Regions from separate parts of the Rhizobium mulingense genome, predicted to be linked through region 2. Evidence: riboswitches for the same ligand, from Rfam matches in the RefSeq annotation. Region 2 holds a riboswitch; the other holds the start of a gene.

Region 1 (14,431 bases), on a different contig from region 2:
TTCGTCGCCAATGCGCCAGCGACACCGCTCGAGCCCTCGACGGCCTTGCCCGTGCAGGTCTATATGTGGGCGAACGAGGCCGAACGTGCCTTCGTGGAGCGTACTTCGGGTGCCATCATCGTCCTGCTCCTGTTCCTGATTGTCATGAACATGGGCGCCATCCTCTTGCGTCGTCGCTTCGAGCGCCGCTGGTAAACGGAGTTAAACATTATGAACATGTTGACGGAAGCTGCAGTTGAAAAGGCGCTGGATCAGAAGATGAGCAACGTCCCGTATAAGATGATCGGCCAGGATGTCTCGGTTTTCTACGGCGAGAAGCGCGCGCTTTTCGATGTGAACCTGAACATCCGCGAAAACACCGTAACCGCCCTGATCGGCCCCTCGGGCTGCGGCAAGTCGACCTTCCTGCGAAGCCTCAACCGCATGAACGACACGATCGACGGCTGCCGCGTCGCCGGCAAGATCACCCTCGACGGCGACGATATCTATGATCCCGACATCGACGTCGTCGAGCTTCGCGCCCGCGTCGGCATGGTCTTCCAGAAGCCGAACCCGTTTCCGAAGACGATCTATGAAAACGTCTCCTATGGCCCGCGCATCCATGGCCTGGCCAAGTCGAAGGCCGACCTTGACCAGATTGTCGAGAGCAGCCTGCAGCGCGCCGGCCTCTGGAACGAGGTCAAGGACCGCTTGCATGAATCCGGCACCGGCCTCTCCGGCGGTCAGCAGCAGCGCCTGTGCATTGCCCGCGCCGTCGCCGTCAGCCCCGAGGTCATCCTGATGGACGAACCCTGCTCTGCGCTCGACCCGATCGCCACCGCCAAGGTCGAGGAACTGATTCATGAGCTGCGCGAAAACTACACGATCGTCATCGTCACCCACTCCATGCAGCAGGCCGCGCGCGTGTCGCAGCGCACCGCCATGTTCCACCTCGGCAACCTCGTCGAGGAGAACGATACCGACAAGATGTTCACCAACCCGGACGATCCGCGCACCCAGGACTACATCATGGGTCGCTTCGGCTGATTGCGGCAATCCGAAGCCTTCCCGTTATTCGAGGACAAAGCCCCATGGCATCGACACATATTTATTCTGCCTATGATGATGATCTGAAGTTCCTCTCCAGGCGAATTTCCGAAATGGGCGGCCTGGCCGAGCAGATGGTCGCCGAATCCGTTCGCGCCCTGGTCAACGGCGACACGGCGCTGGCGCAGAAGGTCATCTCTGACGATGTGATCCTCGATCACACCGAACGCGAAATCGGTGACAAGGCGATCGTCACCATCGCCCGCCGTCAGCCGATGGCCGCGGACCTGCGCGAAATCATGGGTTCGATCCGCATCGCCGCCGATCTCGAACGTGTCGGCGACCTCGGCAAGAACACCGCCAAGCGCGTCATCGCCGTGCAGAGCACCGGCGTTCCGCGCAAGCTCGCCCGCGGCCTCGAGCACCTGTCCGAGCTGGCGCTCGTCCAGCTCAAGGAAGTGCTCGACGTCTATACGACGCGCGCCGCCGACAAGGCGACCGCCATCCGCGAGCGCGACAACGAGATCGACGCGATGTACACGTCGCTGTTCCGCGAGCTCCTGACCTATATGATGGAGGATCCGCGCAACATCACGAGCTGCACGCATCTTCTGTTCTGCGCCAAGAACATCGAGCGCATCGGCGACCATGCCACCAATATTGCCGAAACGATCTACTACATGGCGACGGGAGCCCAGCCGGAAGGCGATCGTCCGAAGGATGACAGTGCCAACACCGTCGGTGCCGCCACGGAATAACCGTGTCGAGCCCATTGCGTGCGTGCCCGTTCGGGGCGCGCAAAGAGGTCGCAGCCAATTTCTGATTTTGCGCGGGATCCTGGCTTAAATCACTCCGGATTTAAGGATCATGCGCGAGGAGACGAACACGCATGATCCCGAGAGTTGCAGTTGTTGAAGACGAAGAGGCCCTCAGCGTGCTCCTTCGCTATAATCTCGAAGCGGAAGGCTTCGAGGTCGATACCATCCTGCGCGGCGACGAGGCCGAAATCAGGCTTCAGGAGCGCACGCCCGACCTGCTCATCCTCGACTGGATGCTGCCCGGCGTCTCCGGCATCGAACTTTGCCGGCGCCTGCGCATGCGGCCGGAAACCGAGCGTCTGCCGATCATCATGCTGACGGCGCGCGGCGAGGAGAGCGAGCGTGTCCGCGGGCTTTCCACCGGCGCCGACGATTACGTCGTCAAACCGTTCTCAACCCCCGAGCTCGTCGCCCGCGTCAAGGCGATGCTGCGCCGCGCCCGCCCCGAGGTGCTGTCCTCGGTGCTGAAATGCGGCGATATCGAGCTCGACCGCGAAACCCACCGCGTCCATCGTAAGAGCCGCGAGGTCCGCCTCGGTCCGACCGAATTTCGCCTGCTGGAATTCCTGATGTCGTCGCCGGGCCGCGTCTTCTCCCGCTCGCAATTGCTCGACGGCGTCTGGGGCCACGATATCTATGTCGACGAACGCACCGTCGACGTCCATGTCGGCCGCCTGCGGAAGGCGCTGAATTTCTCCAACATGCAGGACGTCATCCGCACCGTGCGCGGCGCCGGCTATTCGATGGAAGCGTGAGGCGCAGGAAGTGTGTGTGGTCGGCGTTCCCACCGGTGCAGCCTTTCCACTCGCAATGCGCCAGCGCAGCCTATGCGTGTTCGGCACCACTTCTCCTCCGTCATCCCAGGGCTTGACCCTGATCCATGCTGCTGGAACCGCGCGGCCATGGCATCCAACTGCAGACAAACAATTGAAGCCGCGTGCTTGGTTGTGGATCCCAGGAGCAAGCCCTGGGATGACGGAGTTTGGGGAGGACGACCGGCAAGAAGCGAGACGTCTGGAGCAACTAAGCTAGAGCGATTCAGCCTTTCATGGAAACAAGAGTCCTCTAATGGAGTCCTTGAAAAAACCGCTTCAGGCGTTTCCTGGAATTGATCTAAGATCTGGACGGGTTTGCGCTCTTTGCCGTATCAGCACCTAACGCCACAGCTCCGTCGCTCCACAAAAAAACGGGCCGCGCGGGCCCGTTTCGCATTTCCATGACTGGTCCGCTCGCTCAGCTGACCCGCGCTGCCGCCCGGCGCCGTTCATTGACCGGCTGATAGGCGAGCTTCTGATGATAGCTGCAATAAGGCGAATTGTCGGGGGATTCGCAGCCGCAGAAGTGGAAATCCTCCTTCAGCGGATCGCCGACCGGCCATTTGCAGGTGCGTTCGGTCAGTTCCGTCAGGCCGAGGCGGCGCGAGATCGGCACAACCACATTGCCCTTCGGAACATATTCCATTTCCTCGATCGTTTCGATCTCGATCTCTTCCTTCAGCATCGTTGCGCCCTGCTGGCGGGTAACGGTGCGGGTGGTAATTCGGGAGGCGTAGTTCGGCGCGCGCGGCGCCGATGTCTGGCGCTTCGGCGTGCGCGCCGCCGTCGCCGTGCCGCCGGCCTTGGCGCGGCCCGGCAGGCTCAGCCGGTGTACCTTGCCGATAACGGCGTTTCGGCTGACACCGCCGAGCTGCGCCGCGATCTGGCTGGCGCTGAGCCCTTCGGACCACAGCTTCTTGAGTTTCTCGACCCGCTCGTCTGTCCAGTTCATGCCCTGTCTCCACCTTTTGCGTTGGTGATGGCAGAATCCCTCACCGTTGTCCCGGAAGCCTCCGAAACAAGAAACGCTTGATCAATTTTGGTGACTAGTTCCGCCGCATGCAGTCTAGTAATTGAACTTTAACCTAGTGTGAGGCTGACTCCGTGACAAGAGTCGCGGGAATCCGGATGAATCGAATTCGTAGTTTTCCCCAACTTGCTGCCCCTGCGTGTCATTTCTGCAATAATGCCTGTTGAAGGCTGAAAATGCCGCTGTGCAAGCTTGCTGCATCCGCTAAGGCCGCAGTTTTGTTGACATTGCAGCGCGAAAAGGAAATAGTACCGATCGCCGCCGAAAGGCGGCATTTTTGATTTTTCGGGCCTGGTTTTCTTAGCCGGAGTCCGTACTTGACAACGCTGATCGGGAGACCCGCGCCATGGCCGAAGCCGCGCCGCTTTATGACACCTATTCTCGTGCCCCGCTGCGGTTCGAGCGAGGCGAGGGCGTGTGGCTGATCACCGAAGGCGGCGAGCGTTATCTCGATTTCGGCGCCGGCGTCGCCGTCACCTCCGTCGGCCACGGCAATCCGCATGTGGTCGCGGCGCTGAAGGAGCAGGCCGACAAGGTCTGGCACCTCTCCAACATCTATGAGATCCCCGGCCAGGAGCGGCTGGCCAAACGGCTGACGGACGCCACTTTCGCCGACAAGGTGTTCTTCACCAATTCCGGTGCCGAGGCGCTTGAATGCGCGATCAAGACGGCGCGCCGCTATCAGTTTTCCAAGGGCCATCCCGAGCGCTTCCATATCATCACCTTCGAAGGCGCCTTCCATGGGCGCACGCTTGCGACGATCGCCGCCGGCGGTCAGGAGAAATATCTCGAAGGTTTCGGCCCCAAGGCTCCGGGTTTCGATCAGGTGCCGTTCGGCGACATCGAGGCTGTGCGCGCCGCCATTACCGATGCGACGGCGGCAATCCTGATCGAGCCGGTGCAGGGCGAGGGCGGCGTGCGCCCCGCCACCAGCGAATTCATGAAGGCGCTTCGCCGGATCTGCGACGAAAACGGCCTGCTGCTGATCCTCGACGAGGTCCAGACCGGCGTCGGCCGCACCGGCAAGCTCTTCGCCCATGAATGGTCCGGCATCACGCCCGATATCATGGCTGTCGCCAAGGGCATCGGCGGCGGCTTCCCGCTCGGCGCCTGCCTTGCGACCGCTGAGGCCGCTTCCGGCATGAAGGTCGGCACCCATGGTTCGACCTATGGCGGCAATCCGCTGGCCATGGCCGTCGGCAGCGCCGTGCTCGATGTCATTCTCGCCGACGGCTTCCTTGAACATGTGCGCGACGTCGCGCTGGTCTTCCGTCAGGGGCTGGCCTCGCTGAAGGACCGTTATCCCGATGTGATCGAGGATATCCGAGGCGAAGGCCTGCTGCTCGGCGTCAAGGCGGCCGTCCCCTCGGCCGAACTGCTGCAGGCGATCCGCGCCGCGCATCTGCTCGGCGTGCCGGCCGGCGACAACGTCATCCGCCTTCTTCCGCCGCTCGTCGTCACCGCCGAGGAAGCCCGCGAGGGTCTCGCCCGCCTCGAACGCGCCGCCGAGAGCATCCGCGCCTCCAAGGTCAAGAAGACGGCTTGAAGGGATTGCCGCCCTCGGGCGCACGACAGGTAAGAACATGGCTCCTAAACATTTCCTCGATCTTTCGGCCGTCACATCGGCCGACCTCAGAACCATCATGAACGATGCGCTTTCCCGTAAGCAGGCCTTCAAGGCCGGCCAGGGCGACAAGCCGCTCGCCGGCAAGATGCTGGCGATGATCTTCGAGAAGCCGTCGACGCGCACCCGCGTCTCCTTCGACGTCGGCATGCGCCAGCTCGGCGGCGAAACGCTGTTTTTGTCAGGCACCGAAATGCAGCTCGGCCGAGCCGAGACGATCGGCGACACCGCCAAGGTGCTGTCGCGTTATGTCGATGCGATCATGATCCGCACCACCGAGCACTCGCGCCTGCTGGAGCTTGCCGAGCATGCGACGGTGCCCGTGATCAACGCGCTGACGGATGATACCCATCCCTGCCAGATCATGGCCGACATCATGACCTTCGAAGAGCATCGCGGCCCGATCAAGGGCAAGACCATCGCCTGGACCGGCGACGGCAACAATGTGCTGCATTCGCTGGTCGAGGGGGCCGCGCGTTTCGGCTACCGCATGAACATGGCCGTACCCCTTGGTTCGGAGCCCAAGGATCACTATCTGAACTGGGCCCGCAATGAGGGCGCCGAAATCATGCTCTGCCATGATGCCGACCGTGCGGTCGAAGGCGTCGATTGCGTGGTGACCGATACCTGGGTCTCCATGAATCAGGAACATCGGGCCCGGGGTCACAACGTCTTTCAGCCTTATCAGGTCAATGCGGCCTTGATGGCCAAGGCCGGCAGCGATGCATTGTTCATGCATTGCCTGCCTGCCCATCGCGGCGAGGAAGTGACGGATGAGGTGATCGACGGCCCGCAATCCGTGGTCTTCGATGAAGCGGAAAACCGTCTTCACGCGCAGAAGTCGATTCTTGCTTGGTGCCTGGGCGCGATCTGAACCATAATCGGACGCCGCGCGCGAACAACGCGCGGCCGCGCGAGCGAAGGGCACCCTTGCTCATCGCTTGAAACTAGGAGTGAAAGCCATGGCAGAAGCTGCAGCCGCCCTCGGCCAGTTCGATTTCGCCGGCGATGACCATGTCGTCCCCTTTCAGGTGGAGGGTCTGGATGTGCGCGGCCGCGCCGTCCAGCTCGGCCCGATGCTCGATGCGATCCTCGAGCGCCACCATTATCCCGCGCCCGTCGCCCGGCTTCTTGCCGAAGTCGTCGTGCTGACCGTGCTGCTCGGCACCTCGCTGAAATTCGACGGCAAGTTCACCGTGCAGACCAAGGGCGATGGCCCAGTCGATCTTCTCGTCGCCGATTTCTCGACGCCGGAAAATGTCCGCGCCTATGCCCGTTTCGATCAGGCGCTGCTTGCCAAGGCGGTTGAAGCCGGCGAAACCGAGCCGGAGCAATTGCTCGGCAAGGGCGTGCTCGCCTTCACCATCGATCAGGGCAAGTTCGCCCAGCCCTATCAGGGCATTGTCGCGCTCGACGGCACCTCGCTCGAGGAAATCGCGGGCGTCTATTTCCGCCAGTCGGAACAGATCCCGACGCGCGTGCGCCTGGCCGCGGCCGAACTCTTCGATCGCGACGATGCCGGTAAGCCGCGCCATCGCTGGCGGGCCGGCGGCCTCGTCGCCCAGTTTCTGCCGGAAGCGCCGGAGCGCATGCGCCAGCCCGATCTCCACGGCGGCGACGGCGATGACGGCGACCGCCCGCATGGCGAGGACGATGCCTGGGTCGAAGCCCGCTCGCTGGTCGAGACCATCGATGCCGACGAGTTGACCGACCCGCTTGTCGGCACCGAGCGGCTCTTGTTCCGGCTGTTCCACGAGCGCGGCGTGCGCGTCTACGAACCGCGCGCCGTCTTCGATCGCTGCAGCTGTTCGCGCGACAAGATCAAGGGCGTGCTGAAGGGCTTTTCGGCCGAGGAGATCGAGGAAAGCCAGGAAAACGGCGAAATCGCCGTCACCTGCGAATTCTGCTCGACCACCTACCGCTTCGAAGCGGCCGAGCTTCAGCCGGCGGAATAGGCTCGGTTGAGGACACGCACAGCGAACAACAAAAGATTAGCGATGATGCAGCACGGTGACTCGACTTTGCGTAGTCAGTGCACCTATTCTCCAACTGGTTCGGGGTGGGGACTTCATGCGCTTTTTTTATCTCGTACTCGCACTCGTGGCGGCGATGCCACGAATTGGCTTGGCTGATGATAAGGCAATCCAATGGAAAGAGGTCGGGGGCTGGATCGTGGCTGTCGACCCGACTTTAGACAATGGCTGTTTTGTTCTGACTTCCTTTGATGACGACACCATTTTTCGTCTCGGCTTCAATTTCCGAAAAAAGGACAAACCTCTGTACATTCTGCTCGGAAATCCAAACTGGAAATCCCTGGAGAAAGGCAAGCATTATCACATCGAACTGTCGTTGGACCAGTCTCAATGGACGGCTGATGCGAGAGGTCTGGATCTCGATGGCCTCAAATCATTATGGATCGATTCCGACGATACCGGATTGATTGAGGAGTTCTCTGGCAAACTGAGTTTCCGCGCCAGCTTTAGAGGAAAGCAGATTGCTGCCCTCGGTCTGAAAGACTCCGAGAGGGCAGCGGATGAGTTGCTCCCCTGCCAACAGGCGGTCAACGATGCGGTCGCAAAATAGCCAGCGCCGTCGCAACCTAAGGATCCTTTCCAAGCAAAGCCAGGTAGCCAGGCCTCGGATCCTTTTGACCTTTAGACTAGTAGATTGATGACTGGGCAAGCCCGAGGATCCACGACTGCGGGCGTCCATGTTGGTACTGACTGGAATGCTGCACCGGCCGCATCCACGAGCAGTGCTTGCCGTATGGGTCCTCGGGTCAAGCCCGAGGACGACGGAGAGTAGGGGAAACGAGCGGCAAGAGGCGGGATCGCTGGGAATTCCAGCAAATGCGCGCGGTCTTGCGTGAGAAGCACGTAAGCAAACACTTCCAATCAAATTCGCTGCACACTTTTGATGAATTTGCTCCCGACCTCTCGCCTCTTGCCGGTCGTTGTCCCCACCCTCCGTCGTCCTCGGGCTTGACCCGAGGACCCATGCGGCAAGCACAGCGTTCGTGTTCGCACTGACGAAGCGACCGCGAACCTGCGCGCTCAGTTGAGTACGCGCAACAGCCCCGGCGAATCCAGCGAGAAGGCGGGGATGTCGACGTCGAACAACTCGCCTTCGTCCGTTTCCATCTGGTAATGGCCAAACATCAGCCCCGAGGGAGTGTCGAGCGGGCAGCCGGACGAATATTCGTAGGTGTCGCCGGGGCTGAGCCGCGGCTGTTCACCGACGACGCCGGGGCCGGTCACCTCGTCCACCTGGCCGTTCTGGTCGGTGATGTTCCAGTAGCGATTGACCAGACGAACGGCAACGCCGGAATTGTTGCTGATGACGATCCGGTAACCCCAGACGTAGCGATCGTCTTCCGGATCGGATTGCTCCTCCAGATAGAATGGTTCGACGACGACTTCGATATCTCTTGTGAGGGCGCGATACATGCCTTGCACCATAGTCAAGATATGTTACCCGTATCTTATAAGAGGCCCTTTCCGTCAAGAAACGGAACGTTGATCAGCGGTCAAATGGTCATGATCGAACGGTTTTCGATCGTTAAGCCTAATTGACAGCGTTAATTTTACTTCGCAACGCCGACGCGGGTGAACTTGTTCCAGCGGATCGGCGGCCGGCTCCAGATGAAGTCCGGCCGCTATTCCAGTCGATCAGGCCGAAACCTTGGCAAGCGCCTTTGCGAAGTCCTCGATCAGGTCGTCGGTATCCTCGATGCCGGCCGAAAGGCGAACCGTGCCCGGCGAGATGCCGAGTTCGGCGCGGGCTTCTTCGGTCAGGTTCTTGTGGGTCGTCGTCGCCGGATGGGTGATCAGGCTCTTGCTGTCGCCGAGATTGTTGGAGATCTTGATGATATCGAGCGCGTTCTGCAGCGCGAAGGCCGCCTCCTTGCCGCCCTTCAGCTCGAAGGCCACAAGCGTCGAGCCGCCGGTCATCTGCCTGGCGATGATGTCGGCCTGCGGGTGATCCTTGCGGCCGGGATAGATCACCTTGGCGACCTTGCCTTGCTCCGCCAGGAAATCGGCGATCTTCGCCGCATTCTCAGTCTGCTGGCGCACGCGCAGCGGCAGCGTCTCGATACCCTTCAGCAGCGTCCAGGCATTGAACGGCGACATGGCCGGGCCGGTATGACGAAAATAGTCGTGCAGGTTCTCGTCGATCCATGCCTTGTCGGCCAGCACGACGCCGCCGAGGCAGCGGCCTTGGCCGTCGATATGCTTGGTGGCGGAATAGACGACGATATGGGCGCCGAGTTCCAACGGCTTCTGGAAGAGCGGCGTGGCGAAGACGTTGTCGACGACGACCTTGGCGCCGACTTGGTTGGCGAGTTCTGACACACCGGCGATATCCACGACCTCGAGCGTCGGGTTGGTCGGGCTTTCCAGGAAGAACACCTTGGTATTCGGCCGGATCGCCTTTTCCCAGTTCCTGAGGTCGCGGCCGTCGACCAGCGTGCATTCGATGCCGTATTTCGGCGCCAGCGTTTCCACGACCCAGCGGCAGGAGCCGAAGAGGGCGCGCGCGGCAACGATATGGTCGCCGGCCTTGACCTGGCAGAGGATCGCGGCGCTGACGGCCGCCATGCCGGACGCGGTGGCGCGAGCGTCTTCCGCGCCTTCGAGCATGCACATGCGCTTTTCGAACATGTCGTTGGTCGGGCTGCCGTAGCGGGCGTAGATATAGCCATCGGTCTCGCCCTTGAAGCGGGCTTCGGCCGCCTCCGACGTGTCGTAGACAAAGCCCTGCGTGAGATAGATTGCCTCGGACGTTTCGCCATATTGCGAACGCAGCGTGCCGCCATGGACGAGTTGGGTTGCCGGGCGCCAGGTCTTGCTCATGCCATCACCTTCACATAACAAAAAAACCGGCCGCAAAAGCAGACCGGTTTCATAACCCGGTCTTTTTAGCCACTTGTTTAACGTGGCTGCAAGCCGACCGGCCAAATCACCACGGGATAATTCTGCAATACTGCTGTTAGCTGCTTGCGTCAATTCCCCGTATTTGGTTTTGTCGGCGCAAAAGATGGATGGGGCATGATGGCTCGCGAAACTGGAATTCTGGCGGACCGCGCGATCGCAGCGCTGTTTGAAACGGGGCGTCTGAACTCCGAGCGGGAGCTGGACCGCGATCAGATCCAGCCGGCAAGCCTGGACCTGCGCTTGGGGTCCAAGGCCTTTCGCGTGCGCGCCTCCTTCATGCCCGGTCCCTCGCATCTGGTGGCCGACAAGCTCGATCGCCTCAGCCTGCACGTGATCGACCTGTCTCAAGGCGCGGTGCTCGAAACCGGCTGCGTCTACATCGTGCCGTTGATGGAAAGCTTGGCGCTGCCGGCCGAGATGTCGGCCTCGGCCAATCCGAAAAGCTCGACCGGCAGGCTCGATATTTTCACCCGCGTCATCACCGATTACGCCCAGGAATTTGACAAGATCCCACCAGGTTATTCCGGCCCGCTCTATCTCGAAATCAGCCCGCGCACCTTCCCGATCGTCGTCCGCCGCGGCTCGCGCCTGTCGCAGATCCGCTTCCGCGTCGGCCAGTCCTTGCTCGGCGAGCCGGAACTCTTGAAGCTGCATGAAAGCGAGACGCTCGTCGCCAGCAAGCAGCCGAACGTCTCGGGCGGCGGCATCGCGCTGTCGATCGATCTCAGCGGCGATAAGGACGGCCTGATCGGCTATCGCGGCAAGCACCACACCGCCGTCGTCGATGTCGACGAGAAGGATCAGCACGACATCTTCGATTTCTGGGAGCCGCTCTATAGCCGCGGCCGCAATGAGCTGATCCTCGATCCCGACGAGTTCTATATTCTCGTCTCGCGTGAAGCCGTGCATGTGCCGCCGGATTATGCCGCCGAGATGACCCCCTTCGATCCGCTGGTCGGCGAATTCCGCGTCCACTATGCAGGCTTCTTCGATCCGGGCTTCGGCCATGCGCCGGCCGGCGGGCGCGGCAGCCGCGCCGTGCTCGAAGTGCGCAGCCACGAAGTGCCCTTCATCCTCGAAGACGGTCAGATCGTCGGCCGCCTGGTCTACGAGCACATGCAGGAAAAACCCGCCAGCCTCTACGGCTCCGGCCTCGGCTCCAACTACCAGGCACAGGGCCTGAAACTCTCGAAACACTTCCGCATCTGACGGGCGGCGCTCAGCCGACTTGACAGCGGCCCCCATCTGTTGGAAATCTCAGCGCATCGCGGGTGTAGCTCAATGGTAGAGCAGCAGCTTCCCAAGCTGAATACGAGGGTTCGATTCCCTTCACCCGCTCCACTTATCCTTCCGGCGACGCCCAACTAATCCCCGAAAAACCGGATCGGCTTGTATCGCCGGTGGGCGATGATCAGGCTTCGGTCGGGCTGGATAATGTAGGTTTCTTCCACCTGCCGGCCATACTGGTCGATGAAATCATGCGGGAAGCTGGAGCCGGGTGGTGATTTGGTGAGCTTGCTGCGCGGCTGGCCGTTATAGGTGATGCTGCCCGGGATCGGCTCGAGGCCGGGGCCGCCATGGTAGGAAACGCTATTGCACCCGGCAAGAACGAGGGTGCCGATGAGGCCGAGGAGTGCGGGTTTCATGTCCATCCCTTCCGATGCGCCGAAGCGGCGATCTTACTCCTGATTGCATCGTGCTTGCCAGATGAAACGCTATCTCCGCCTTCACGCCATCGCGAAGCATCGCCTGGAGCGCCGTCATCGTATCAGCGTCTTCATTGTCGAAACCGGCGCCGTCTGCTAGATCGGCATTGTCGAAAAAGGCAGGATCGGTTGAGGTAAGACCGATCCCTCCCGCCGGAGCGCCAAGCGCTCTGACGAAGCTCTGCTCCGTGCCCCAGGGCGCGAGAACCCGCGACGTGATCCGCATGGAAATGCGGGATCCCGGCGGCGTGCGGAGACGGCAAACGGTAGTCCCGGGATTTTTTTGAACGGAGACTGTCATGCGCCTGAACCATCTCGATTTTCACGTACCCGATATTGCTGAGACGGCGGATTTCTTCATCCGCCATTTCGGCCTGACGCTGAAGGATATGCGCGGCAACAACGGCGCCTTGTGATCCTGGAGGACGATTCCGGCCTCGAAATCGTCTTGAGCTACGCCATCGCCAAATTCGGCACCGCCGACCAGGTGGAGATAGGCCGCCAAACCTATCATATCGGCTTCATCCTGCCTGAAAGGGCTGATGTCGATACTGTCCATGCCGGACTTGCTGCCGCCGGCGCGGCGCTCTCCGGTCCGCCAGCCGCCATGCGCGGCGGCTGGCTGTTCTACTGCACGGCGCCGGGGAATATCCTCGTCGAGGTGGGCTGGCGGCCGGATTAGAGTAGACAGGAACCCGGTAAAGGCGGCACGGGGGAACAGCCGCAGCCTCTCGATTCCCTCTTCTCCCCAGCGGGGGTCCGATGGACGGGCGAGACCCGTGGCTCGCCCAGGCTGGTGCCCGCAGGGCGGATGAGGGAGCCGGCGAAGCCGGTCTTTGTACAGGGCGCTGCGGTCGGCGTGGTGGGATAGACCTTTACGAGAGGGAAGTCTGGGTAGCCCCCTCATCCGCCGCCGGCACCTTCTCCCCGAGGGGAGAAGAGACTTGTGGCTGCCTCTCAGTTCCTCGCCCACCGCTCGCAAGCAAGTCCTCCTCGAGGATGAGGGGCAAATCACAGGGCGCGAACCGGACAGCCGCGCTTCAGAACTCCGTCCAATCACCATCCTGGCTTTTCGGCGCGCTGCCGCCGCCGAAGGCGTTGGCGAGGGTCTGGCCGAGGGCGCGGGCCGGTGAGGTGGTCGGGCGGGCGGTGCCCTCCCGGGCGACGCGGATTGGCGGGGCCTTGGCCACCGGGCGCGCGGGCGCGCGCGGGGCCGCGGCCGGCGGCCGGGTGGAGGCGATCGGGGCGGCGGCGGCGAAGCTGCCGGTGCCGGTCAGCCGGAACTGGCCGAGCAGATTGTTGAGCGCTGTCGCCTCCGTGGCGAGGCTGTGGCTGGCGGCGGTCGACTGCTCGACCATCGCCGCATTCTGCTGCGTGCCCTGATCCATGGTGTTGACGGCGGTGTTGATCTCCTGCAACCCGATCGACTGCTCGCGCGAGGCTTCGGCAATAGCGTGGACGTGCTGGTTGATTTCCTGCACTTCGGTGACGATCGCATCGAGCGCCTTGCCGGTCTCGCCGACCAGCGACACACCGGTCTGCACATGCGTGCCGGAATTGGTGATCAGGTCCTTGATTTCCTTGGCCGCTCTGGCCGAACGCTGGGCGAGCTCGCGCACCTCCTGCGCCACGACGGCAAAGCCCTTGCCGGCTTCGCCGGCGCGGGCTGCCTCGACGCCGGCATTCAAAGCCAGCAGATTGGTCTGGAAGGCGATGTCATCGATGACGCCGATGATGTTGCCGATCTCGACCGAGGACTGTTCGATCTGCTGCATGGCGGAGACGGCCTTGCGGACGATCTCGCCGGATTTTTCGGCGCCGAGCCGGGTGCGGGTGACGAGCTGGCTCGCCTCCTCGGCGCGCTTTGCGGCGTCGCGCACCGTCGTGGTGATCTCTTCCAGTGCCGCTGCGGTTTCTTCGACCGAGGCCGACTGCTGTTCCGTCCGCCGGGAAAGCTCGTCGGCGGAAGACCGGATCTCGTTGGCGCCGGCGCCGATTGCCCGCGCATTGGCACCGACCGCCTGCAGGGTGTCGTTGAGCTTCTCGACCGAATGGTTGAAATCCTGGCGCAGCGCGTCGAGGTGGGCGACGAAGGGCTCGTCGATATGCGAGGCGAGATCGCCGGCGGCAAGGCGGCGCAGGCCGTCGCCGAGAGCTGTGACGGCGCGGTCGAGTTCGGACGCTTCGCGCGCCTTCTGCGCCTCGCGTTCGCGGCGCTCGCCGTCGCTGACGCTGCGCTCTGCCTCCGCGCGAGCCTCGATCTGACGGCGCTCGATGGCGTTGTCGCGGAAGATCGATACGGCTTGCGCCATCTGGCCCACTTCGTCGCTGCGATCGAGACCGCCGATCTCGCTGTCGGTATCGCCCTCGGCAAGCCGCTTCATGCGCAGTCGCAGCTGCGTCATCGGGCTTGAAATGCCGGACTGCGCCACAATAATGCCGACGCCGATCGCGGCGAGAACGGCAATGCCGATCAGG
Region 2 (14,431 bases):
CCGGAGGAAAGCGCATGGCCTCCGCACCGTCGGCGCCGCCGACCTTATCGATGAGGCGCTCGAAGGCAGCGATCACCTCTTCGAACTGGCCGCTGCGGCCATAGAGTCCATCGATGCCCGTGTCGATCAGCAGGCCGGCTTCGAAAAGCCGGTCGAGAAACGAGGTCTGCATATCCATGACTGTTACCCCAGTAGGCTAGTGTCCTGCTTGTGGACAAGAAGCATGCTCGACGTATTGCCGAGGATGCGGTCGTTCGAGATCATGAGTTGTGCGGAATGCGCGTCGCGCAGATGGCGTCCGAGGCTGAAGGGCGTGCCGTTCTTGTAGCCCATGATGCCGCAGATCAGCATGGCATGGTTGACGATCTCCAGGATCGTCTCGGACGAGGCGATCTTGACGTTGTTCATCGCCACGGCAAAGCCCATCGCCGACAGCCTGTCGGGATCGGCTTTTGCATGTTCATAGGCCTTCAGGCCGGCCACCACGTTGGATTTCACCATCTGCAGCAGGTTCGAGACCTCGGCGAGGCGCAGGGCGCCGGGCGGCTGGGAATCGGGGGACTTGCGGGCGGCGGCGCGCACGAAGGCCTGGGCACGGGCGACGGCGTCGACCGCAATCCCGTACCAGACGCCACTCCACAACAGGTGCGAGGACGCGAGCATGGACTGCGCGGCGATCTCGGCGAAAGGCTTCGGCAGGATTTGATGCGCCGGCGCTTGCCCTTTGAAGAGGAAGCCGTCGGAACAGGTGCCGCGCATGCCGAGCGTGTTCCAGACGTGCGTCTTTTCGAGCGTATACTGGTCCTTGAGGAAGGCCGTCAGCACCTGATCGGAGGAGGCGGCCTGGGCGTGGGCACGCGAGGTGATGAGAATGGCGTCGGCATGGGAGCCGTAGGAAATGACGGTGGCATCCTTTTCGAGGCGGCAGATATCGCCATCGACTTCGACCGCGCAAATACTGTTGCGCAGATTTCCGCCGATCCCGCCTTCGGTGGTGGCGGAGGCGATGAGCAGCTGCTCGGCAGCAATGCTGCGCATGAAGTCGCGATGCCATTCGCTGTCGGCGCCGTGTTCGACAAGGCTCGACAGCTTGATGTGGTGCATGGCGAAGACCATGGCGCTCGCCGCGCAAGCCTGGCCGAGCATCGAGCACAATTCGGCGATCTCAGTGATCGAGGCCGATTCACCGCCGAGATGGTGCGGCACCTGAATGCCGAGCAGCCTCTCGGCCTTCATGGCATCCACGGATTCCCGTGGGAAACGGCCCTCGGCGTCAACAGCATCGGCATGTTTGGCCGCGATTTCGGCGACGCGAGCCACCCTTGCGACAAGACCGTCCTGTATGATCTTGACGGGGAAATTCATCAGGCGACTTTCCGACCGTCCCGGATGAGATCGACGGTTTTAGCGATCGCCGAGATGCTCGCGAAGGATTTGCGGTTCAAGAGATTGTCGGGAAATTCGATGTCGAAGGCTTCTTCAATGCCGAGCATCAGCTGCACCGAAGCGAAGGACGTCAGACCTGCTGCATAAAGGTCGGCATCGTCGGCGATCTGGTCAATCGACGTCGGAAGCTTGCCGAATTTGGCTACGAGGTCGCGGATTGTCGTATTCATCCCATCACTCCAAGATTCTCATGATCCCGAACCGGCGTTCATCGCCTTGTCATGAGCGTTCTTTTAGTGCGGAAAACAGAACATTCCGCTAATTTGTTGGGTTAAATATGATTAGCACTCACAGTTAGGATTTTAGCGATCGGCCCGGCCGGGCTGAATATAAGAATGTCATATCAATAGTTTAATAGATTTCCGACGGCGAAGCTTGCGGCGCTGTTCGACGCGACGAGTACAGAAATGACACGCAAAGCGCCATTTTGCGTCAACCGGCGGGGGGATAGGAATGCTCGCCGCCGCGATAGTCCGAGACGGAATGACATCCGTCCCCTGTTGTCCGGATAACGCTTTCGCTGATGACGGCCTTGCCGTGACCACCCGGGATATCGAGGATATAGGCCGGCTGGCAAAGCCCGGAAATCCGTCCGCGCAGCGCCGCGACGATCCGCTGCCCCTCGTCGATCGTCAATCTGAAATGGCCGGTGCCGGGCGCGAGATCCGGATGGTGCAGGTAATAGGGTTTGACGCGGATCTCGACGAAGGCCTTCATCAGTTCGGCAAGCACGTCGGGATCGTCATTAACGCCCTTCAGCAGTACCGACTGGCTGATCATGGCGATGCCGGCATCGACCAGGCGGGCGCAAGCCGCGCGCGCTTCGCTTGTCAGTTCCCTCGAATGGTTGGCGTGCAGCGCCACATAGACCGTCTTGCCGCTCGCCTTCAGGGCAGCGATCAGCGCCGCGTCGATCTTTTCGGGATCGACCACGGGAACGCGGGTATGGAAGCGTATGATCTTGACATGCGCGATTGCCGCGAGCGCCTCCATGATGTCGCGGAGCCGGCGCGCGGAAAGCACCAGTGGATCGCCGCCGGTGAGGATGACCTCCCAGATCTCCTGGTGGCCGGCTATGTAATCGAAGGCTTTCTGCATCGCCGCCGCATCGAGCGTGCCGAGACCCTGGGGCCCGACCATTTCGCGTCGGAAGCAGAAGCGGCAATAGACCGGGCAGATATGCACGGCTTTGAGCAATACGCGATCGGGATAGCGGTGGACTATGCCTTCGACGGGGCTGTGGGCATGATCGCCGATCGGATCGGCGCGTTCCCCCGGCGCGACCGTCAGTTCGGCCGCGTCGGGCACGAATTGCCGTGCGATCGGATCATCAGGATCGGCCCGATCGATCAGCCTGGTGATAATAGGTGTCAAGGCGATCGCATAACGCGCGGCCACCTCGTCGAGCAATGCGCGATCGGCGGGCGAGGCCAGACCTGCCTGTAGAAGATCATCGACGGTCTTTAGCGGTTTGACTGTGTTCATCGCCCATACTCCGCAACCGGTGCCCAGAGCACCTGATCGATGCGCGAAGCGCCCGTCGCCAGCATGACCAACCGGTCGAAACCGAGCGCAATGCCGCTTGCCTCGGGCATCGACGACAGCGCCGCCAGGAAGTCCTCGTCGATCGGGTAGGTCTCACCATAGACCCGCATCTTCTCGGCCATCTCGATTTCGAACCGCCGCTTCTGTTCGGCGGCGTTGGTGAGCTCGCCGAAGCCGTTGGCGAGCTCGACGCCGCAGGCATAGAGCTCGAAACGCTCGGCAACACGCGGATCGCCGGCTGAAGGGCGGGCAAGGGCCGCCTCCGAGACCGGATATTCGTCGAGGATGGTGATGCGGCCGAAGCCGAGATGCGGCTCGATTTTCTCGACAAGCACCCGGCTGAAGAGATCGGCCCAGCCGTCGTCTTCGGCCACACGCATGCCGGCGCGCCTGAGCTCGGCCGCCAGATGCTCACGATCGGTCGAACCGTCGGCGGCGACCGAGGCGAGAAGATCGATGCCGGCGTGACGTTCGAAGGCTTCGGCGACGCTCACCCGCTCCGGCCCCGCAAAAGGATCGCTCTCACGGCCGCGATAGACAAGCCTGTCAGTCTTCGCCGTCTCGGCCGCAAGCGCCAGAATGCGCACGCAATCCATCATCAGGCTCTCATAGCTTTCGCCCGCCCGATACCATTCGAGCATGGTGAATTCCGGGTGATGCAGCGGCCCGCGCTCGCGATTGCGGTAGACATGGGCAAAGCAGGAGATGCGCTGCTCACCGGCTGCGAGCAGCTTCTTGCAGGCGAATTCCGGCGAGGTGTGCAGATAAAACGGCGCTCTTTGCCCGTCCGTCGTCACCGCTTCCGTCGCGAAAGCATGCAGGTGCGCCTCGTTGCCCGGCGAGATTTGCAGCACCGCTGTATCCACCTCGATGAAATCCTCGCGCGCAAAAAACCCGCGCAATGCCGCCTGGATCGCATTGCGCCCGATGAGGAACGGGCGGCGATCGGCATGCACGGACGGGGTCCACCAGGGGGACGCTTTGGCCGCAGAGTTCATTCCAAGCTTTCTTCGCCGGAGAAGCCGGTATGGGGTGGCTATTTCCCGGATTTTAGGTTAGTTGCGCCCCCAAAGAAAAACATTTGCGTCTTCGGGGCGTTTCGACAGTCCTCTACGACGCCGAAAGCCGAGTTACAAGGAAGTCTTATGGTCAAGGTCATCGCCTCTTCGGTCCGCAAGGGCAACGTTCTCGATGTCGACGGCAAGCTCTACGTCGTTCTCACCGCCCAGAACTTTCATCCGGGCAAGGGCACGCCGGTCACCCAGGTCGACATGCGCCGCATCGTCGACGGCGTAAAGGTTTCCGAGCGCTGGCGCACCACCGAACAGGTCGAGCGCGCCTTCGTCGAAGACGTCTCCTTCCAGTATCTCTATGAAGACGGCGAAGGCTTCCACTTCATGAACCCGGCGACCTACGACCAGGTCGTGGTCGACGTCGAAACCATGGGCGACCAGAAAGCCTATCTGCAGGAAGGCATGTCCTGCATCCTGTCGATCCACGAAGGCATTCCGCTGGCGCTGGAACTGCCGCGCCACGTCACGCTCGAAATCACCGAGACCGAGCCGGTCGTCAAGGGCCAGACGGCGTCGTCCTCCTACAAGCCGGCCATGCTGTCGAACGGCGTGCGCACCATGGTGCCGCCGCACATCAATGCCGGCACCCGCGTCGTCATCGCGACCGAAGACAATTCCTACGTCGAGCGCGCCAAGGACTGATCCTGGTTGCATCTCGCGCAAAAGGCCGGCTCAGACCGGCCTTTTTTGTATCCGCGATATCAGAGATGCGGATTGCGCGGCCTGTACTTCTTCACCAGCCTCTGATTGATCTCGGCAGCCCCGGGCATGTTGGCGCTGAGATAGACAGGCGCATCGCCGGATCTGGAAAGCTCCGAGGCGACTTCGGCAAAGATCGCATTGATGACTGTGACCCCGACCGCCGTCGAGACCGGGCCGACCCGAAGTCCTGTGCCTGCGAGGTCGAGAACGGCATCACCCGGCGGCAGCCCGTTGTCGAGCACGATTTCGGCGACTTCTGCGAGCCGCCGGCGGCCATTGGCGATCGCTGCGGAATAGGCGATCGAGGTGATGGCGATGACCTTGGCGCCGATTTCATGCGCATAATCGGCGGCCTCGATCGGCGCGGCGTTCACGCCGGAATTCGAGGCAATGATAATAACGTCGCCCGGCTGCATGCCGTAACGCTCCAGCATCGGCCGCACGAGGCCCTGGGTGCGTTCATAGACCGAGCTGATGACCGCTCCCTCGTGCAGCATGGCCGACCCGACAAGCACCGGCACGGTGAAGGCAAGCCCGCCGGCGCGGTAGTGCACCTCTTCCGCCAGCATGTGCGAATGGCCGGTGCCAAAGACATAAACGCGCTTGTCGCCGCGGGCGGCATCGAGGATGACCGACGCTGCCTGCGCCATCGGCTCGGCAAGTACCTGTTTCAGCGTCTCCAGTCGACCGATCAGATTGGAGAAATAGGCATCGGTGATATCAGTCATGCCACGTCTCCTTGATGTCAGGACGCCTCGCCGGCGAGCCAGGTGGCGGTAACAGTCAGCTCATCGGTAAGATGGACGAGATCGGCGCGCGCGCCAGGCGAGAGATGGCCGCGATCGGCAAGCCTGAGGAAACGCGCGGGATAGAGGGTCGCCATGCGCAAGGCCTCAGCGAGCGTCAAGTCGAGATAAGCGACGCCGTAACGGATCGTCGAGATCATATCGACGTCGGAGCCGGCCAGCGTGCCGTCGGACAGCACCAGCTTCGAGCAAAAGCCGCCTTTTTCGCGCCGGACGGTGCGCCCGTTCAGCGTGAACGAATCCTTTTCCGATCCGACGAGCGACATCGCGTCGGTGACGAAAAACAGTTTGCCTTCGCCGCGTTTGGCGCGCAGCGCCGTGCGCAAAGCCTTCGGATCGACGTGATGGCCGTCGGCAATGATGCCGCACCATGTCGAGGGATGATCAATCGCCGCGCCGACGAGGCCGGGGGCCCGATGTCCCATCTGGCTCATCGCGTTGAAGAGATGCGTGACGCCGCGCGCCCCGGCATCGAAACGTTCCTCCGCCGCCTCGCTCGAACAATCGGAATGGCCGATGCTGACCGTGACGCCGGCTTCGGCAAGTTCGCGCACCTGGGCAACCGTCACCTGTTCGGCGGCAATAGTGACGAGCAGCGTGCCGATCGCCTCACGCGCCCGGATGAAGGCCTTGACGTCGCGGTCCTCCACCGGCCGCATCAATTCGGCCAGATGCGCGCCTTTGCGCGCCGGCGCCAGATGCGGGCCTTCGAGATGCAAGCCGGCGACGCCGCGGTGCCCTTTGACAGCCTCGATCGCGGCCTCGATCGCAGCGATGGAGGCCTCTGCCGTATCCGTGATCAGCGTCGGCAGCAGTGACGTCGTGCCATAGGGCCGATGCCCCTGTGCGATGATCTCCATCGAGGCGACTGATGGTTCGTCGTTCAGCATCCGTCCGCCGCCGCCGTTGACCTGCGCATCGATGAAGCCGGCCGAAAGCACGCCGCCGGCAAGCGTCACCGTCTCGCCGTCCGGCAGGTCGTTTGTCGCAACGATCGCTTCGACCCGGCCGTCGGCGACGATGAGCGCCTTGTCGTCATGAAAGCGCTCGCCGTCGAAAATACGGGCGCCGATGAAGATCTTGCGGGCCATCAGACCGTCTCCGTCACCTTGAGCAGGTTTGCCGGCTTGTCCGGATCGAAGCCCTTGCGGCGCGTCACCGACTCGATCAGCCGGTAATAGACGAGCAGCGACACCAGCGGATCGACGAGGCCGTTGCCCGTTGTCGGCACGCGCAGATTGATGCCGGAAAGCGGCTGCGTGGAGAAACCGACAGTGGTGGCGCCGAGCTTCTGCAGGCGCTCCAGCGCCTGGCTGTTATTGGCGAAGGCCGCGTCGTCGGGCGCAAAGGCGACGATCGGGAAACCCGGCTGCACAAGGCGCATCGGACCGTGCATCAGTTCCGCCAGCGAGAAAGCTTCTGCATGCAGGCCGGCGGTTTCCTTGGCCTTCAATGCCGCTTCAAGCGCGATCGCGAAAGCCGGGCCACGGCCGCCCGTATAGAGCGAGGTCGCATGGAAGAGCACCTCTTCGGCTGCCGCCGTATCGATCCCGGCGGTTGCCGAAAGCGCCTCCGGCAGCTTGGCGAGCGCTGTCTGCAGGTCGAACGCGCCGCCGATCGCAGCCGTGACGCCGGCAAGAGCGGCAACGGAAGCGATGAAGGACTTCGTTGCCGCAACGCTCCTTTCGGCGCCGGCATTCAGGCCGAGAACGATATCAGCCTGTTTCGCCAGCGGGCTGTCGGTGACGTTGACGACGGCGATCGTCGTCGCCCCGCCTTTCTTGGCCGCCTCCTGCAGCGCCACGATATCGGGGCTTGCACCCGATTGCGAGACGGTGAAATGCACGCCGCCCTTCAGATGGAGCGCGGCGCCGTAAACGGAAGCGATCGACGGACCGACGGACGCAACCGGAACGCCGCAGGTGATCTCGAAAAGATATTTGAAGAAGGTGGCGGCGTGATCCGAGGAACCGCGCGCCGCCGTCGTCACGACGCTCGGGCGGGCGGACGAAAACAGCCGGGCGATCTCGGCAAAGACCGGCTTTTCCTTTTCGAGAAGTGTGGCTACCACCTCCGGCGACTGGCCGGCTTCCTGCAGCATCAGCGACTGGTTCTCACTCATAGGTCATCTCCGATTCTCAATTCGGCAACGAAATCATAGGCATCGCCGCGATAGTGCGAGCGGGTGTATTCAACGACGCGCTGGTCTTCCAGGCGCGAGACGCGCTCGATCAGAAGCGCCGGCGCGCCTGATTTGACGTTCAGGATGGCGGCCGAGGACGGGTCGAGCGTGACCGCGGTCAGCCGCTGCAGCGCCCGCACCGGCCTGTGGCCGTTGGCCGCCAGCGCATCGTAAAGCGATCCTTCGCCGCCGGCATCGTCGCCCAGGAACTTGATCGGCACCACCGCGCGCTCGATCGCCAGCGGCAGGCCGTCGGCAAGACGCAAGCGGTCGAGCCGCAGAACCGGCTCGTCGCCACCGAGGCCGAGCAGGAAGGATTCCTCCGGTGACGGCCTGTTGACCGACCGCGACAAGATCCGTGCGGCCGGCAGCCGCCCGCGCGAGCGCATGTCGGCTGAGAAGGAGGAAAGCCGCCAGAGCGACTGTTCCATGCGCTCCACTCTGCTCGATACGAAAGTACCGCTTCCGTGCCGCGATTCCAGTACGCCCGACGCCATCAGATCGCGATAGGCGGTGCGCACGGTGACGCGGCCGAGCTTCAAGGCCTCGGCAAGGTCGCGCTCGCCCGGAAGCGCTGTGCCAGGCTTCAGCAGGCCTTCCTGCACAAGGCCGGTCAGGGCCAGCGCCAGCCGCTTGTAGAGCGGCCCGGTCAGGCCCGCGTCACGCAGACCGCGGCTATTCAGTTCCGCTATCAGACTGGTTCTATCCATGGGGTGGCAATAGAACCTATTTAGAACCAATCGGCAAGACGCAATCGGATGCCGATAGAAAAAACCCTCCCCGGTGCGTGTCCGGAGAGGGTTTCATAGCGCTCAAATTTGACACGTGTTCGTCCGGCCGACGCTCAGCTCTTGGTAAAAATATAATCCGTCTCCTGACGCAGCACTTCGCCGGGGCGCAGCACCGCATTCGGGAAACCTTGGTGATTGATGGCATCCGGCCAGACCTGCGTTTCCAGGCAGAAGCCTGCGAAGGGTCCGTATTTGCGCCCACCGAGGCCGGGCGCCCCGGTATTCAGCTTGAAACCGGCATAGAACTGCACGCCCGGCTCGGTGCTACGCACCTCAAGCGACACACCGGAATAAAGGCTGCGGGCGAGCGCGACGCTGCGCTTGGCGGTGCGTTCGGCTGACAGGCAGAAATTATGGTCGTAAAGCACCTGCTCGCTGCCGACGAAACGCTTCATCGGCGTCATTTCGCGCAGATCGAATTCCGTGCCGGCGACGGAACGAATCTCGCCGGTCGGCACCTGCCTCTCGTCGGTCGGCAGATAGTGGTCGGCGGCGATCATGATGTCGTGGCCGAGCGCATCCTCGCGGCCGTCGAGATTGAAATAGGCGTGCTGGCAGACATTGGCGAGCGTCGGCTGATCGCTGGTCGATTCGTAGGTCACCGACAGTTCGCCGTTGCCGTGCACCCAGAAGGTTGCCTGGATGGTGCAATTGCCGGGATAGCCGGCGCGGCCATCCGGATCGACGATCTTCAGCACCACGCGGTCGACGGCATGTTCGACGATCGTCCAGTTGCGTTTGGCGATATTGTCGCTGCCGCCATGCAGATGCGTGACGCCGTTTTCGTTCGGCTCGAGCTGATGGTCCTTGCCGTCGAGCGTGAATTTACCGCCGCCGATGCGATTGGCGCAGCGGCCTGGCGTCGCGCCGAAATAGGCGGAATAGAGCGGATAGCTGTCGAAATCCTCAAAGCCGAGCGAGAGCGGCGCATCATGTCCCTCAAGGCGCAGATCCTGGATGACCGCGCCCCAGCTGATGATCTTGGCCGTCAACCCGCCGCCCTTGATGACGATACGATAGACGGTTTCGCCCGCCTTCGTCTGCCCGAAAACTTCCCGCTCCAACTTCTCCGACATGATCGACATCCGTTCCGTTTTATCCTTGGGGTTCAGGATCGGAACCTGCCCGCATTTGCTTCAATCCGCAACCTGTCGGATCAGAAAGAATGCCGCGGCATCCGCTCATCCGCTCAGAGATCCATGCCGATCTCTTCGACATCATAAGGCGTCGTCTGGTAAATTTCGTTGATCCAGTTGCCGAACAGGAGATGTGCGTGGCTGCGCCAGCGGTTCTGCGGCGCAAGCGCCGGATCGTTATGCGGGAAGTAATTGTGCGGCATCTTGATCGGCACGCCGGCGTCGACATCACGGAAATACTCGTCCGAGAGCGAAGTGGAATCATATTCGACATGATTGAACATGTAGAGCCGCCGGCCCCTTTTCTCATGCACGAGGCAGACGCCCATCTCGCTCGATTCCATCAGAATTTCCAGGCTTTCGGATTTCTCGATATCAGCGCGCCGGACCTCCGTCCAGCGCGACACCGGCACCTCGAAATTATCGGAAAAGCCGTTGAGATAGATCGAGGAAGGCTTCAGGTTCCGGTGGCGGTAGACGCCGAAGGCCTTCTCCTTCAGCTCGTATTTCGGAACGCCGTGGAAATGATAGATCGCCGCCATCGCGCCCCAGCAGACGTTCATCGTCGAATGGACGTTGGTTTCGGTCCAGTCGAGAATCTCCTGCATCTCTTTCCAATAGGTGACGTCTTCATAGGGCAGGAGTTCGATCGGTGCGCCGGTGATGATGAAGCCGTCGAATTTGCGCTGCTTTACCTCTTCCCAGGTCTGGTAGAAGGCAAGCAGGTGATCTTCGGAGGTGTTCTTCGCCTTGTGCCCGCCGATGCGAATGAGCGACAGCTCCACCTGCAGCGGCGAGGCGCCGACCAGGCGGGCCATCTGCAATTCGGTCTTGATCTTGTTCGGCATGAGATTGAGCAGCCCGATCTGCAACGGGCGGATATCCTGTCGGATCGCCATTGTCTCGGTCATTACCCGTACACCCTCCTGGACGAGGGTTTCGAAAGCGGGCAGCGTATCGGGGATCTTGATGGGCATTGCGGTCACTCGATCAAAAATAAAAAACCGGCGGCGACAAAAAATCGCTACCGGTCCGCACGCGGCCCTTTAGCGAATTTTTTAACGTGGCTGCAAGCCGGCCGGCCAAATCACCACGGAATGCCTTAATTAGTCCCAGTTGCGCGACGAATCAACTGCCGAATGCATGCAGCGGCGACTCAGGCAAGCCTCATCACAGTTTAATGACTGATAGAATCTGTTGATAGACCGGTGACGCCACCATGTTAATAATGACAGTATGGGGCGGTGTTGGAAAAGCGTGATGGCAGATAAGACCAAGGGGAGGCCGGGTATTCGGAGGCAGGATGGAGTAGGTTATGATTTCAGCCTGGCATATCGCCTCGGGGTGATGTTCTCCGCATTCTGGAATTCTGAAGTGCGTGGCAAGGTGCTGTTTCTGGCGACCGTGCTGATCCTCGTCATCCTGGCGACGTCCTACGGCCAGGTCATCCTCAATGAGTGGAATGCCCCGTTCTACGACTCGCTGGAGCGCCGCGACCTCGGCGAATTTTTCCACCAGCTCGAAATCTTCGCGATGATCGCCGGCACGCTGCTGCTCCTCAACGTGCTGCAGGCCTGGCTGAACCAGATGACCGCGCTCTATATGCGCGAGGGCCTGTCGCGCGATCTCGTCGACCAGTGGCTGAAGCGCAAGCGGGCGCTGCGGCTCGCCTCCAGCGGCCTGATCGGCGTCAATCCGGATCAGCGGCTGCACGAGGATTCCCGCAATCTCGCCGAAAGCACGACGGGGCTTGTTCTCGGCCTGCTCCAATCGACCATTCTTCTGGTCAGCTTCATCGGCGTGCTCTGGCAACTTTCCAGTGGCTTCATCTTCCATATCAGCGGCCACAGCTTCTCCATTCCGGGCTACATGGTCTGGGCCGCAATCTTTTACGCCGCCTCCGCCTCGGTGCTGAGCCAGGTCGTCGGCCGCAAACTGGTGAAGCTCAATGCCGACCGCTTCTCGAAAGAGGCCGAGCTTCGCTTCACGCTGATGCATGCCAATGAAAACATGCCGGCGATCACCGTCGCCCGCGGCGAGGAGAACGAGCGCCGGCGCATCAACACCGACATCAGCTCGGTGCTGCGGGTCGTCAAGCGCCTCGCCATGGCCAATACCAACCTCACCTGGGTATCGGCCGGCTACGGCTGGCTGGTGATCGTCATTCCGATCATCGTTGCCGCACCTGCCTATTTCTCCGGCGGCCTGACCCTCGGCCAGCTGATGATGTCGGTCGGTGCCTTCAACCAGGTCAATACCGCGCTGCGGTGGTATGTCGCCAATTTCGGTCCCATCGCCGAATGGCGCGCCACGCTGATGCGCGTCACCGATTTCCGCCAGGCGCTGCTCGACATGGACGCGGACTACGACCTGAAGGACAGCATCGCTTACGAAAACACCGCACCCGACACACTGACGCTGAAGGATGTGGTGATCAACGCCAAGATCGGCGAAGACATCGACGAATGCGGCGGTTTCCGGCTGCGCGAAACCGATGTCGTGATCAAGGCCGGCGAGAAAGTCATGATCAACGGCGATCACAGCGTCAACCGCAAGCTGCTGTTTCAGGCCATGGCCGGCCTCTGGCCATGCGGCAGCGGTACGATGGGTCTGCCGCCGGTCGACGATATCCTGTTCGTGCCGCAGGTCGCCTATGTGCCGGGCGGCACGCTACGCGAGGCGCTGGCTTTCCCCGAAAGCCCCAATGCTTACGAGAAGGCCGCCGTCGAGGCCGCCCTCGACAAGGCCGGCCTGCATTCGCTGATCACAAGGCTCGATACCCGCGCCCGCTGGGACAAGCTGCTCGACAGCGACGAACAGAAGGCGATCGGCTTCGCCCGCCTGCTGCTCGTACGCCCGCGCTGGATCGTCTTCGACGAAGTGCTGGAAGGCATGGAGCCGGAGTGGCAGGCAACGATGGCAAAGCTGCTGACCGCCATGCCCGAAACCGGCATGATCTACATCGGCCGCTCCGAAGCCTACCTCGAGGCGCTGCAGCCGCGCGTCCTGCATCTGCAGGCGCTGCCTTCAAAATCCGAAGTTCCGCAGCCGCAGGTCGCTCAGACGGGCGCCAGCGCCAGTGCGGGCGCCGCTGCCGTCCCCGCTCCCAGCGCCTTGGGTCGCCCTCGCCGGACCACTGGTTACATGGATAAAGCGAGCGGCTGAGTTGTGAAACTCAGCCCTCCAGCTCTTCCCGCAGCATTTCGAGCTCCAGCCACTCCTCTTCCATGGCGGTCAGACCGGCGCGCAGTTTCTCCATCTCGGCTGCAAGCCGGTTAAAGGCTGCCGGATCACGCGTGAAGAGATTGGGATCTGCCATCACCTGTTCGCGCTTGGCGATCTCGGCTTCGGCTTTGGCCATCTCCTTCGGCAGGTTTTCCAGCGCGAATTTCTGCTTGAAGGAGAGCTTGCCCCTTGCGCTTCCCGCGGCAGCTGCCGTCTCCTGGGTTTTCGGCCTCTCCGCCGCCTTCTCAGCCCTTTTGCGCTCCTCGAGCGCGCCCTTTCGCTGGGCAAGCATATCCGAATAGCCGCCGGCATATTCGATCCAGCGGCCATCAGGCGCATCCGGCACTGCAGGGGCGATCGTCGAGGTCACGGTGCGGTCGAGGAAATCGCGGTCGTGGCTGACGAGAATGACGGTGCCGGGAAAGCCGGCGACCATTTCCTGCAAGAGGTCGAGTGTTTCGATATCGAGATCGTTGGTCGGCTCGTCGAGGATCAGAAGATTCGCCGGGCGCGAAAGAATGCGGGCCAGCATCAGTCGGGCGCGCTCGCCGCCGGAGAGGCTCCTGATCGGCGTCCGCGCCTGTTCCGGCTGAAACAGGAACTCCTTCATGTAACCAGTGACATGCCGCTGCTCGCCGTTGACGATCAGGTTTTCGCCGCGCCCGTCCGTCAGGTAGTTTGCAAGCGTATCCTCGGGATCGAGATCCTCGCGCTTCTGGTCGAGCGTCGCGACCTCCAGATTGGTGCCGAGCTTTATCGTGCCGCTATCCGGAGAAAGCTGCCCGGTCAGCATTTTCAACAATGTCGTCTTGCCGGCGCCGTTCGGGCCGACCAAGCCAATGCAATCGCCGCGATGCACGCGGATGGAGAAGGGCGTGACGATGGCGCGCTCGCCGAAACTCTTGGTGATCTTGTCGGCCTCGATCACCAGCTTGCCGGATTCCTGCGCGTCTGAAAGAGTCGCCTGCACCGTGCCCTGCGGTCCCTTATGGCCGCGATACTGCGAACGCATCGTCTGCAACTCGCCGAGCCGGCGCATATTGCGCTTGCGCCGCGCCGTGACGCCGTAGCGCAGCCAGTGCTCCTCGCGCTCGATCGCTTTGCCGAGCTTGTGCTGCTCCAACTCCTCGGCCTCCAGAACCTGGTCACGCCACGCTTCGAAATGCGCAAACCCCCTGTCGAGCCGGCGCGAGGTGCCGCGGTCGAGCCAGACGGTCGCGGTCGAAACCTTTTCCAGGAAACGCCGGTCGTGCGAGATCAGCACCAGGGCGCTGCGGCTCTTCTGCAACTCGCCTTCCAGCCATTCGATCGTCGGCAGATCGAGATGGTTGGTCGGCTCGTCGAGCAGGAGAATGTCAGGTTCCGGCGCCAGCACCCGCGCTAGGGCGGCACGCCGTGATTCACCGCCGGAAAGATTGCTCGGATTTTCTTCGCCGGTCAGCCCGAGATGCGACAGCAGATAGGTGACGCGATAAGGGTCGTCACCCGGCCCGAGCCCGGCTTCCGCATAAGCCTGCACCGTGCT

What was found. Region 2 has a riboswitch for S-adenosylmethionine ahead of metA (homoserine O-acetyltransferase MetA). Riboswitches for the same ligand answer to the same signal wherever they lie in the genome.
Region 1: linked by a shared signal. The riboswitch ahead of PYR71_RS02580 (O-succinylhomoserine sulfhydrylase) and the one ahead of metA (homoserine O-acetyltransferase MetA) in region 2 are both predicted to bind S-adenosylmethionine.

What each region holds. Positions count from the first base shown of each region.
Region 1 covers NZ_JARFVE010000002.1:494,876-509,306, reverse strand. The annotation lists gene pstA (phosphate ABC transporter permease PstA) at 1-195, shown strand, start outside; gene pstB (phosphate ABC transporter ATP-binding protein PstB) at 211-1,026, shown strand; gene phoU (phosphate signaling complex protein PhoU) at 1,071-1,784, shown strand; gene phoB (phosphate regulon transcriptional regulator PhoB) at 1,916-2,599, shown strand; gene PYR71_RS02610 (GcrA family cell cycle regulator) at 3,078-3,611, opposite strand; gene PYR71_RS02605 (aspartate aminotransferase family protein) at 4,036-5,235, shown strand; gene argF (ornithine carbamoyltransferase) at 5,273-6,187, shown strand; gene PYR71_RS02595 (Hsp33 family molecular chaperone) at 6,276-7,268, shown strand; gene PYR71_RS02590 (hypothetical protein) at 7,384-7,896, shown strand; gene apaG (Co2+/Mg2+ efflux protein ApaG) at 8,367-8,759, opposite strand; gene PYR71_RS02580 (O-succinylhomoserine sulfhydrylase) at 8,982-10,166, opposite strand; SAM riboswitch at 10,211-10,289, opposite strand; gene PYR71_RS02575 (2'-deoxycytidine 5'-triphosphate deaminase) at 10,362-11,456, shown strand; tRNA gene PYR71_RS02570 (tRNA-Gly) at 11,515-11,588, shown strand; gene PYR71_RS02565 (hypothetical protein) at 11,612-11,893, opposite strand; partial or broken gene PYR71_RS02560 (VOC family protein) at 12,253-12,635, shown strand; gene PYR71_RS02555 (methyl-accepting chemotaxis protein) at 12,994-14,431, opposite strand, start outside.
Region 2 covers NZ_JARFVE010000005.1:186,507-200,937, forward strand. The annotation lists gene PYR71_RS13535 (amino acid--[acyl-carrier-protein] ligase) at 1-178, opposite strand, end outside; gene PYR71_RS13540 (acyl-CoA dehydrogenase family protein) at 184-1,365, opposite strand; gene PYR71_RS13545 (acyl carrier protein) at 1,365-1,616, opposite strand; gene PYR71_RS13550 (lysine-2,3-aminomutase-like protein) at 1,879-2,931, opposite strand; gene epmA (EF-P lysine aminoacylase EpmA) at 2,928-3,989, opposite strand; gene efp (elongation factor P) at 4,137-4,706, shown strand; gene PYR71_RS13565 (SIS domain-containing protein) at 4,766-5,494, opposite strand; gene nagA (N-acetylglucosamine-6-phosphate deacetylase) at 5,512-6,663, opposite strand; gene PYR71_RS13575 (SIS domain-containing protein) at 6,663-7,694, opposite strand; gene PYR71_RS13580 (GntR family transcriptional regulator) at 7,691-8,464, opposite strand; gene PYR71_RS13585 (aldose epimerase family protein) at 8,599-9,621, opposite strand; gene metA (homoserine O-acetyltransferase MetA) at 9,735-10,658, opposite strand; SAM riboswitch at 10,708-10,785, opposite strand; gene PYR71_RS13595 (ABC transporter ATP-binding protein/permease) at 10,942-12,846, shown strand; gene PYR71_RS13600 (ABC-F family ATP-binding cassette domain-containing protein) at 12,857-14,431, opposite strand, start outside.